3 regions of the Halomonas sp. 3D7M genome follow, and region 3 is predicted to be linked to each of the others. Evidence: predicted binding sites of a transcription regulator. Region 3 holds the regulator's gene; each other region holds the start of a gene.
The links. The regulator sigma-54, encoded in region 3, starts transcription at its own class of promoters, with help from an activator protein. The targets are predictions, from matches to a motif close to TGGCACNNNNNTTGCTNT.

Region 1: the regulator sigma-54 is predicted to act here: its motif matches at 1,917-1,934, upstream of urtA (urea ABC transporter substrate-binding protein).
Region 2: the regulator sigma-54 is predicted to act here: its motif matches at 2,087-2,104, upstream of INT22_RS00875 (NCS1 family nucleobase:cation symporter-1).

What each region holds. Positions count from the first base shown of each region.
Region 1 is NZ_JABUZF010000247.1:20,572-24,351, forward strand. It holds gene urtB (urea ABC transporter permease subunit UrtB) at 1-202, opposite strand, end outside; gene urtA (urea ABC transporter substrate-binding protein) at 444-1,796, opposite strand; gene INT22_RS14580 (tripartite tricarboxylate transporter permease) at 2,183-3,682, opposite strand; gene INT22_RS14585 (tripartite tricarboxylate transporter TctB family protein) at 3,732-3,780, opposite strand, start outside.
Region 2 is NZ_JABUZF010000035.1:29,069-32,848, reverse strand. It holds gene INT22_RS00880 (LysR family transcriptional regulator) at 1-429, shown strand, start outside; gene INT22_RS00875 (NCS1 family nucleobase:cation symporter-1) at 516-2,033, opposite strand; gene INT22_RS00870 (nitrilase-related carbon-nitrogen hydrolase) at 2,692-3,558, shown strand; gene hydA (dihydropyrimidinase) at 3,590-3,780, shown strand, end outside.
Region 3 is NZ_JABUZF010000259.1:18,088-21,867, forward strand. It holds partial or broken gene lptB (LPS export ABC transporter ATP-binding protein) at 1-461, shown strand, start outside; gene INT22_RS16780 (RNA polymerase factor sigma-54) at 567-1,982, shown strand; gene hpf (ribosome hibernation-promoting factor, HPF/YfiA family) at 2,081-2,389, shown strand; gene INT22_RS16790 (PTS sugar transporter subunit IIA) at 2,394-2,864, shown strand; gene rapZ (RNase adapter RapZ) at 2,930-3,780, shown strand, end outside.

The sequences.
Region 1 (3,780 bases), on a different contig from region 3:
CACGCGCGCGCTCATCATCGCTTTGCAAAATAGCGTTGATCGCTTCGCCTTTGGCGGAATAGGAACGCACGTCCAGCGCGTTTAGTAGCTCAAGCGCCGCTGCGTCATCAGCCTCAACGGTGGCGCTTGTTTGTGCCTGGGCGGTGACTGTGACGCTTAACAACAGCAGACACAGCAACCCTAAGGAAAAGAAACGCCTCATGGGGTTCTTCCTTTGGTTAACAAAAAGGGGGGAACTGAAGATAACGGTGCCAAGAACAAGTTTCCGCGAGGGCGCTGTGAACCCATCCATGGGCGCTACTTTCGCCATCTGACCGCCATGGATGGCGGAAATGCCGGAATAGCCAGGAGCATTTTCCGGCCATGGCGAAAGCCCCTCGCTTCAACCTGTCCTTACACCACAGCGTTAACAGCGGTCATTTCCCTGCTATATATCGCTTTACTTACTCAGCGAGAGCCGCTTCGGCTTCTTCTGCTGCGGTGCTGCCACCACACGAGCCGTTCACCACGTTGAAGTTGCCGCACTCCATGGGCTTGCGCCAATCGGCAATCAAATCACGTGAGCCAGGCAGGTAGTCAGACCAGGCATCGCCCGCTACGGTAGAAGGCGTTTGCCAGACAATATCGAACTGGCCATTGTCTTGAACTTCACCAATCAGTACCGGTTTAGTGATGTGATGGTTGGGCATCATCGCCGCATAGCCACCGGAAAGGTTAGGCACGGCAACACCGATAATCGCGTCTTTCACCGCATCCACGTCGGTAGTGCCTGCTTTACGCACCGCTTCGGCCCACATGTTGAAGCCAATGTAGTGCGCTTCCATGGGGTCGTTAGTGACGGCCTCTTCGTCGCCGGTGTAGTCGATCCAGGCGTCGATAAAGTCGTAGTTGTCATCAGTATCGACGCTCATAAAGTAGTTCCAGGCCGCCAAGTGGCCGACTAGCGGCCCCGTATCGATGCCGGTGAGCTCTTGCTCGCCCACAGAGAAGGCGATGACCGGAATATCGGCAGCATCGATGCCTTGGTTAGAAAGTTCGGTGTAAAACGGCACATTGGCATCGCCGTTAATCGTCGAGATAACCGCCGTGGGTTTACCCTCTTCACCAAAGCGGCGTATTTCTGACACGATATTCTGCCAGTCTGAATGGCCGAACGGCGTGTAGTTGATCATGATGTCCTCATCAGCGATGCCATGCTCATCTTTGAGGAACGCTTCGAGAATACGGTTGGTGGTGCGCGGATAGACGTAGTCGGTGCCGACCAGCGCAAAGCGTTCGATGCCGACTTCGTTAATCAGATACTCAACCGCAGGAATCGCCTGCTGATTGGGGGCGGCACCGGTATAAAAGACGTTTTCCGAGGACTCCTCACCTTCATACTGCACCGGGTAGAACAACAGGCCGTTAAGCTCTTCCACTACCGGTAGTACTGCCTTACGGGAAACGGAGGTCCAGTTGCCGAAGATCACGTCGACCTCTTCTTGCGCCAATAGCTCTCTTGCACGCTCAGCAAATAGCGGCCAGTTAGAGGCAGGGTCGACAACCACTGCTTCAAGCTGGCGACCCAGCAAGCCACCCGCGTCGTTTTGCTGTTCAATAAGCATCTCAACGGTATCTTTAAGCACCGTCTCACTGATCGCCATGGTGCCGGAGAGTGAGTGAAGGATACCGACCTTGATTGGATCATCATCCTGGGCAATGGCCTGTGTACTGGCCCCCATAACGGCGGCGGCCATTAAGGCAGTAGCGAAACGGCCAACGGTACGAGGGTGTGTCTTGCGCTGCAATGTGGTCACTTGAACCTCCTTGCGCCCCTTATGACGGGGCTCGTTATTTGAGCTTCGCGGCCAAGGACTCCCGTTATGTAACGCGGGAACAATTATTACGGGGCTTGGTGCATCCACTAGCTCCTAGCTTTTGCAAGGTTTGCGCCACACGACAAAAAGAAACACTAAAAATATTAAAATCAAAAAGTTAGTTATAGAAAAAGTAGTCCCGTTTTCACCGACCGCACTACCGTGGCGCGCCAACATCCAAAAAATGCACGCTGTTTATGCACCACAACGACACCTCGCACCAATAGTGCGCTTTGCGTTGCATACGGCGATTAATCCCGCCCCATTGCTTGCATAAAAAAAGCGCCCTAGGAAACCCTAGGACGCTTTACACGCCTGCCGGTGCTCTATTCAGCAGTGTTCAAACGCTTAGTGCGGCGCTTTTTCAGCAGCGGTAAACCAAGCGATAGCACAGCGATGACCAGTAACGACAGTGAAATCGGCTTGTCGATAAAGGTCGTCCAATCCCCACCGGAGATCTGCAGCGCGCGACGCATGGACTCTTCCATGATGTTGCCAAGAATGAGCGCCAGAATCAGCGGCGCGGCAGGGAAGCCGAACAAGCGCATTCCCAAACCAACCAAGCCAAAACCAAGCAGCAGTAATAAGTCGAACACGCTGAAGCTCATACCGTACACACCGATCATGCAGAAGATCAAAATCAGTGACAGCAACAATGGCTTGGGCAGATCGAGAATCTTGGCGATCAGCGGAATCAGCGGCAGGTTAAGCACCAGTAGGAAGATATTGCCGATATACATACTGGCGACCACGCCCCAGAACACATCAGGACGCTGTTCAAGCATCATCGGGCCAGGATTAACGCCCATCACCAACAGTGCGCCAAGCAGTACGGCGGTGGTGCCAGACCCCGGCACCCCCAAGGTTAACAGCGGTACAAACGAACCGGTGCACGCCGCATTATTTGCCGCTTCTGGCGCAGCAACGCCTTTGATGTTGCCTTTACCAAAGGTATCGCCGTCTTTGGCAATGCGTTTTTCCATGCTATAGCCAAGAAACGAGCCGATGGTCGCGCCGGCGCCCGGCAGTACACCGGTAAAGAAGCCCAATACTGAACTGCGGCTAACAGGGCCTGCTATCTGCTTGACTTCACTGCGGGACAATTTCAACGACCCGATCGCGTTACGTGGCGCTTCTTTACCACCACCTCCGCGCAGCAACATGTAGAACACTTCGGCTAACGCGAAGATACCCAGCGCGACGACCAGAAAGTCGATACCGTCGAGCAGGTGAATAGAGCCAAAGGTAAAGCGCTCGGTGCCGGTTTGCATATCAATCCCGACAATCGAGATCATCACCCCGATAACAGCGGCAATTAAGCCTTTAACCAGCGACTTATCGGATAGCGACACAACCGCGGTTAAGCCCAGCACCATCAACGCGAAGTATTCAGCAGGGCCAAAACTTACCGCGACTTTGGAGAGCAGCGGCGCAATTAACATCAAGAAAACAACGGAGATGGTACCGCCAACAAAGGAGGAGTAAGCGGCAATCGCCAGCGCCTTACCTGCCAACCCTTGCTTGGCCATCGGATAGCCGTCAAAAGAGGTCGCAACCGTTCCCGCCACACCGGGGGCGTTCAGCAAAATAGACGAGGTGGAGCCGCCAAAAATAGCGCCGTAATACACCCCGGCCATCAAGATCAGCCCTGAAGAGGGCTCCATAGCGAAGGTAATCGGGATCATCAGCGCCAACGCGCTGATCGGCCCAAGGCCGGGCAACATGCCGATAATGGTGCCAGCAAAGACACCGGCAAAGACGTAAGCGATATTGATAGGCTCAAGCGCGATGCCAAAGCCGTACATTAGATTGTTAAAGGCATCCATGGGAGTGTCTCTCTTTTAAACCCGCTAACAGTGGGCAAGCGCGGCCTGGTTAAAACGGCAGCACGCCAGTGGGTAGGTAAACATCCATTACCCGCGTC
Region 2 (3,780 bases), on a different contig from region 3:
GCGGTTAACTTACCCTCCAGCTTGGAAACACAACTGTTGTACGAAGAGCCTTCGTTTCTTTACTGCGCAGCTGGCCACCCCTTGTTTGATGAAACTGATGAAGCATTCACAGCTGAACAAATTGCCGCTTATCCAGCGATAACGCCTCGCTACCCACTCCCTAGCGATGCGCGTAAAGCACATGATGCGTTAAATTTACAAGCGTCTGCCTCTGATCGGGAGGGCGCTGCGTTTTTGATTCTCACTGGACGGTTTATCGGTTTTCTTCCAGAACATGTTGCCGCCCAATGGGTTAATGCCAATAAGATGCGCGCCCTTCAGCCGGGTACTCAGCATTATCAGATTCCGTTTGTTCTAATCACTCGCCATGATCGCCGACCCAACCGGGTGGTCGATGCATTTTTAGGATTTGTGAAAGGCGCAAAATAGCTCACCTGGTTATGCCAAGCACAAAATAATCAAAGCTCGGCACTTAGCCGAGCTTTGATTATTAACGACGTTTACTTATAACGAGTTTATGGCAGCTTTGCCGTCTCGCTGGCCATGTGTGGTGCGGGCCCTACCTGAGAAGATGATGTTAAAACGTGGCTTGCGGCGTAATAAACAATCGCGCCAAGCGCAGAGCCGGTAAACCAGCCATAGTCATAGAACCAGTTCATGGTGCCGGTTAACAGCGAGATTAGTGTCAGAGCCACCGGCACGCCGAACGCGATAAAACCCGCCACATTAACCGCAGGATAAGCACGGTTATCCATATATAAGCTAGGCACATCTAAACGCTGCTTTTTAATTAGGAAATAGTCCACTGCCATGATGCCTGCGATGGGGCCAAGCAAGCTGGAGTATCCCAGCAGCCAGTTTGAATACATCTGTTCAAGAGACACCCCTTGAGCAATGAGACCCGCTTTCTGCAAAAGATCGTAGCCCATCAATAAAACACCCACCGCTCCGGTCATAAGCACACCGCGGGTTTGGTTAATCAGTTTTGGGGCAATATTCTGGAAGTCATTCGTGGGAGAAACAATATTCGAAGCGGTATTGGTGGAAATCGTGGCAATAATGATTAGCAACATGGCAAGCACTACCCAGAAAGGGCTTTCGATATAGCCAATCAAACGTACTGGGTCAGCAACCGTCTGGCCCACTAGCGACTCAGACGCCGCCGTTAATACAACGCCCAACGCTGCAAAGAAGAACATTGTCAGCGGTAGCCCAATCACTTGGCCAACAATTTGATCTTTTTGGCTTTTGGCAAACCGGCTGAAATCAGGAATGTTCAGCGACAACGTCGCCCAAAACCCCACCATCGCGGTTAACCCTGCAAAGAAGTAGCCATATACCGACGCTCCTTCTGGGCGCGAAGGCGGTTGCGCTAATAACTCAGTCATCGACATGTGCGGCCATGCCCACATCATTAATCCAACCCCCACAGCAAGCAGCAATGGCGCCGCTAGGGTTTCCAGCCACTTGATCGACTCAGCCCCACGAATGACCACAAGAAGATTCATTGCGCCGAAGACAAAAAAGCCAATCACTTCACCTACCCCACCCAGCGCAGCCCAAGCGGGGACCAGTTCGGATAACAGAAGGTGAATAGCCAAACCACCAAACATCGTTTGAATGCCAAACCAGCCGCAGCCTACGAGAGCCCGCACCAAACAAGGCACATTAGAACCTAAAATACCGAACGATGATCGCAGCACAACTGGAAAGGGAATACCAAATTTAGTGCCAGGAAAGGCATTTAGAGTGAGCGGAATCAGGACAATCACGTTGGCTAGAAAAATGGCAAAAAGCGCCTCCCCCACACTCAGGCCAAAGTAGGCGGTTAACACACCACCCAACGTGTAGGTCGGCACACAAATCGACATCCCCACCCAAAGTGCCGCAATGTTCCATTTGCTCCAAGTGCGCTCACTCGCCTGAGTGGGTGCAATATCTTTATTGAAACGAGGGCTATCACCTACGTCTTTGCCTACGTCGAGTTCAATTAACCCCTCTCTGTCCACCATTCGGGATGTTGAGCCAGTCATATAGTCTCCTCAGCAGTGCTGTTGCCCATTATATTCACGGTGTCTGTCTTTTAAGAGCAATAAGCGTGCCTAAAACAAAAGCACAAACACTAACCTATTGATCAAAAAGCTGACTTATCAGGCAGGCATACACATACCTTTAGCGTGATTGTTGTTATTCGCCTTCCAGCTATTAAAAGCCATTAATAAGCGTAGCTATTTAAAAAAAATCCGCACCAAAAAGATGCGAAAAAAACATCAACACCCAAAATAAAATAACACAAGCATATGTTTTTAAATAAAAAACAAAACATCACCAATATCGAACAACACTTCACAAACTTAGCAAAAACATCACTAAAAATAATAAAAACATTAAAAAATCAAAGAGTTAAATCAATCAAGTAAAATTATTAAAAAACACTTGAAACAACACCTCATAAAGGACTATGTTCAAAAAGCTGTCAAACATGACAACTTTATAAACAACAATAAGACGCTCGCTTACCCTCGCTTGTATTACGCTATTTTCAAAGCACGTTTCACAAGCAAGGCTAAGCGAAAAAGGCACAGTAAGACGCCGCTGCACGCCACGTAACCACAAACTTGTTACTTGACCAGTAACGTACCGACATGCGTACGCATGCGGTTGGCGCGTATGACTTGAGAGGGCTGTTCTATGCAGAAAATGAAAATTGGCTTAATTCAAATGGGTCTCAAAACCAGCACTGATTTAGACCCTGCGGCGATCCGCGATGCGATGAACGAAGCGCACCTACCGATGATTCAGCAGGCCGCCGAACAGGGTGTGCAAGTACTGTGTTTTCAAGAAGTCTTTAACCAGCCGTACTTCTGCCCAAGCCAAGATGGCAAATGGTATGCCGCCGCAGAGCGGGTTCCAGAAGGTCCCACGTGTCAGATGATGCAAAAACTGGCTGCCGAACACCGCATGGTAATTATCGTGCCCGTGTATGAAGAGACAGAGACCGGCGTTTACTACAACACCGCCGCCGTGTTTGATGCCGACGGCAGCTACCTCGGCAAATATCATAAAACTCATATTCCTCAAGTGGCCGGTTTTTGGGAGAAATTCTTCTTCAAGCCAGGCAAATCAAACTGGCCGGTCTTCGACACTGCCTACGGCAAAATTGGTGTTTATATCTGCTATGACCGCCATTTCCCCGAGGGCTGGCGTGCGTTGGCACTCAACGGTGCTGAGGTGATCTTCAACCCCTCCGCTACCGTGGCAGGGCTTTCCCAGTACCTATGGGAGCTTGAGCAGCCGGCTTCCGCTGCGGCTAACGGTTGCTTCATTGCCGCTATCAACCGCGTGGGCACAGAAGCACCCTGGAATATTGGCAACTTCTACGGCTCCAGCTACATCGTCAACCCCCGCGGCAAAATCGAAGCCCAGGCCAGCGAAACGGAAGACGAGCTACTAGTGCATGAAATTGATTTAGACATGGTGCGCGAGGTGCGCAATAACTGGCAGTTCTTCCGTGATCGTCGCCCCGATGCATACACCCGCCTCACTGATGGTGAGTAGCCCTGTTGATGAATCATACGAGGACTGCATGATGAGTTTATTGATCAAAGGCGGCACCGTCGTCACCCATGCCGATACTTACCGCGCCGACGTTCTGTGCGTCGACGGAAAAATCCACGCCATCGGCACCGACCTGGACCTCCCCGACAACTGCGACATCATTGATGCCAGCAATCAGTTAGTAATGCCCGGTGGCATTGACCCTCATACCCATATGCAAAT
Region 3 (3,780 bases):
TTTTTCGCAAACTTTCTGTCGCCGACAACATAATGGCAATCCTGGAAACTCGTAAAGAACTCGATCGTAGCGCCCGGGAGCAGCGCCTTGAGTCGCTACTGGAAGATTTTCACATCACGCACATTCGTGACAACTTCGGCATGAGTCTTTCGGGCGGAGAGCGTAGACGTGTTGAGATCGCACGCTCCCTCGCGACAGAGCCTGCCTTTATTCTGCTTGATGAGCCGTTTGCCGGCGTTGACCCGATCTCAGTGGGTGATATTAAAACGATCATTCGAGCCCTCAAAAAACGCCATATCGGCGTACTAATCACTGATCATAACGTCAGGGAAACACTAGATATTTGCGATATTGCCTACATTGTAGGTGACGGTCATATCATCGCCAGTGGCCCCCCTCAGGAAATTCTCAACAACCAGCGGGTAAGAGACGTTTATTTGGGGGCTGATTTCCGCCTGTAAACAGCCACCTGCAAAAAAAATAGTAGTGGTGGCATAGTTATTGCACTTGCACCAAGCCATAACTCGCACTAGGGTGGAGCTTTCTGATTAACGAGTGGTTCTCAGATGGTCATGAAAGCTTCTCTTCAATTGCGTATCGGTACACAGCTGACCATGACACCTCAGCTGCAGCAGGCCATCGCCCTGTTACAGCTATCAACGCTGGACCTCCGTCAAGAAATTCAGCAAGCACTTGATGCCAATCCAATGCTTGAGCAGGAAGATGAGTTCGGCGAACAGGCCGTTAGTGAACCCCAGGAAGTTGAATGGTCCGAAAGCATTCCTAACGAACTCTCAACTGACAGTGACTGGTCAGACACTTATCAAGACCTAGGTAGCCATGGTGCCAGCAGCGAGGGGCCTGACTTTGAGCGTCAAGCCGCTGGTCAAAGTTTGCATGGCCACTTACTTTGGCAACTCGCCATGACAGATTTTTCACCACGCGACCATGCCATTGCTGAAAGCCTCATCGATGCACTGGATGCCAACGGCTACCTAACTCAACCTCTCAATGACATTCGCGAAGGACTTAAAGCCCAAGGGCATGAAGGCCTTAGCCAGCGTGAAGTTGAAACAACCTTGCTGCGCCTTCAACAGTTTGAGCCCACCGGTGTATTTGCTCGCGACCTGCGGGAGTGCTTAATGCTGCAGCTCGCCTCACTACCCGAAGATACACCGCTGCTGATGCCTGCCAAGCGCTTAGTGCGTCAATTTCTTGAAGCGCTCGGTAAAGATGATGTGCGTTTGCTAAAGCGGCGGTTAAGTCTAGATGATGAGCAGCTTGATGACGTAATCCGCTTGATCCGCAGCCTGGACCCTCGCCCCGGGAGCGCCTTTGGCGACACAGATGACAGCTACGTAACGCCAGATTTAGTCGTCCGCCATGACCACGAAGGATGGCACCTGGAGCTAAACCCAGAGGCACTGCCGCGCTTGCGCATTCAACCTGACTACGCAAGCCTCATCAAACGGGCTGACAAGAGCCAAGATAACCAATTTTTAAAAGAGCATCTCCAGGAAGCGCGCTGGCTCATCAAGAGCCTTTCAAGTCGAAATGATACGCTACTGCGGGTGGGCCGAGAAATCATAGCTCGCCAGATAGGCTTTCTGGAACACGGTGAAGAAGCCATGAAACCGCTGATCTTAGCCGATATCGCAGACGCCGTTGAAATGCATGAATCTACTATTTCCAGGGTCACCACCCAGAAATATATCCATACCCCGCGCGGTGTGTTCGAACTCAAATACTTCTTTTCCAGCCAAGTAAGTGGCCAGGACGGCGGCGACAGTCACTCCAGCACCGCCATCCGGGCTCGAATCAAAAAACTGGTGCAAGATGAACCGCCCGGCAAACCGCTCTCAGACAGCCGCCTCGTGGCGCTATTGGAAGAGGGTGGCATTAATGTAGCAAGGCGAACGGTGGCCAAATATCGTGAATCAATGGGTATTCCCTCTTCAAGCGAGCGCCGCCGTTTACGCTAATAAAACAGTGCTAACGAGACAAAGTCTGTCTAGGGGCTTTGCAATAGCGCAAAAAGGGTTACAATCGAAGAACAGTCCGATGGATAAGGAGCACGTCAATGCAAGTAAATATCACTGGTCATCACGTAGATCTGACTGACGCCTTGCGTGACTATGTAAATGAGAAGCTGGAACGCGTTGAGCGCCATTATGACAATATCACCACCGTACAAGTGACCTTATCTGTTGAAAAGGAGCGTCAGCAAGCTGCCTGCACCCTGCATGCTGCAGGTGCCGATCTACACGCAGAAGCATTAGACAATGATATGTATGCTGCGATTGATGCACTAGCGGACAAAATTGACCGTCAACTCGTTAAACACAAGGAAAAAGCACAAGCTCGCGCCCAAGGCGCTGGCGTGCGTTAACTCAATGACGTTGGAAACCATACTTCCCCCGGAGCGCGTGCTGTATGACGTCCCCGGGGGCAGCAAAAAAAGGGTGCTGGAATTTTTCAGCACCTTTATTGCGCAAAACACGCCAAGCCTAGATAGCCAAGAAGTCTTCAGCCGCCTGATTGGTCGTGAGCGTTTGGGTAGCACTGGAATAGGCAACGGCGTTGCCATTCCTCACGCCCGTAGCCCTCACTGCAGCTCGCCTATCGCTGGTTTTTTAAAGTTAGCCGAGCCTGTAGATTTCGATGCTATTGATGGCGATCCCGTCGACCTTGTTTTCGTACTTTTAGTACCCGAAGAGGCGGACGACACGCACTTAGCCTTATTAGGGCAAGTGGCGTCTATCATGAACAGCGTTGACACACGTCAGCAGCTTCGTAGAACGGCTAGCCAACGTGAGCTATTGGACCTTATAACAGCAAAAATTCGTGAACAACCTGTTACTTAAATAGTCCACCGCTAGACACTGCCTACGTTTACCTCCATTTTTATTGGCATGCCAAGAGAAACTCTATGCAATTGGTGATCATTAGCGGCCGTTCAGGGTCCGGTAAATCTATCGCCTTACAAGCGTTAGAAGATCTTGGCTATTGTGCCATCGATAACTTGCCCGCCATGCTACTCGGCTCCCTGGTGGATGAGCTTCGTGAGCAAGGGGCACGCCCCCAATTAGCGGTAAGTATCGATGCGCGCAATTTACCTGCTGCACTAAAGCAACTGCCAAAAATGCTTGAATCTTTGCGTCAGAAAAGCATTCACTTCCAGGTTATCTATCTAACCACCGATGCCCGAATTCTTCTTGAGCGATACTCAGCCACGCGTCGTCGCCACCCTCTTACGCGTGATAGTGACATGACGCTTGAAGAGGCCATCAATAAAGAAGAAGAAACCCTGCTCGACATCCGTGATCTGGCTGACCTGATGATCGACACATCGCGTCTGTCGGTTCATGACCTGCGCCGCCGGATAACGGATCAGGTTGCCCAACAGCGTGAAGATAGATTAACCCTGACACTAGAGTCATTTGGCTATAAACGGGGCGTCCCACTTGACGCAGACCTCGTCTTTGACGTGCGCTGCCTACCAAATCCGTACTGGGATCCTACACTGCGCCAATACACTGGCCGTGATGCCAATATCATCCACTTTCTGAAGGGATATCCTGTCGTAGAAGAAATGCGCAATGATATCCAGACATGGCTGGAAAAGTGGCTACCCGCTTACCAAAATAGCCAACGCAGTTATATGACGATTGCGATTGGCTGTACCGGTGGGCAGCACCGCTCTGTCTTTATGGTGGAACAACTGGCGCAAATGCTGGTAAAACAAGCGGGAGAGGTTCAACTCCGTCATCGTGAGCTAGG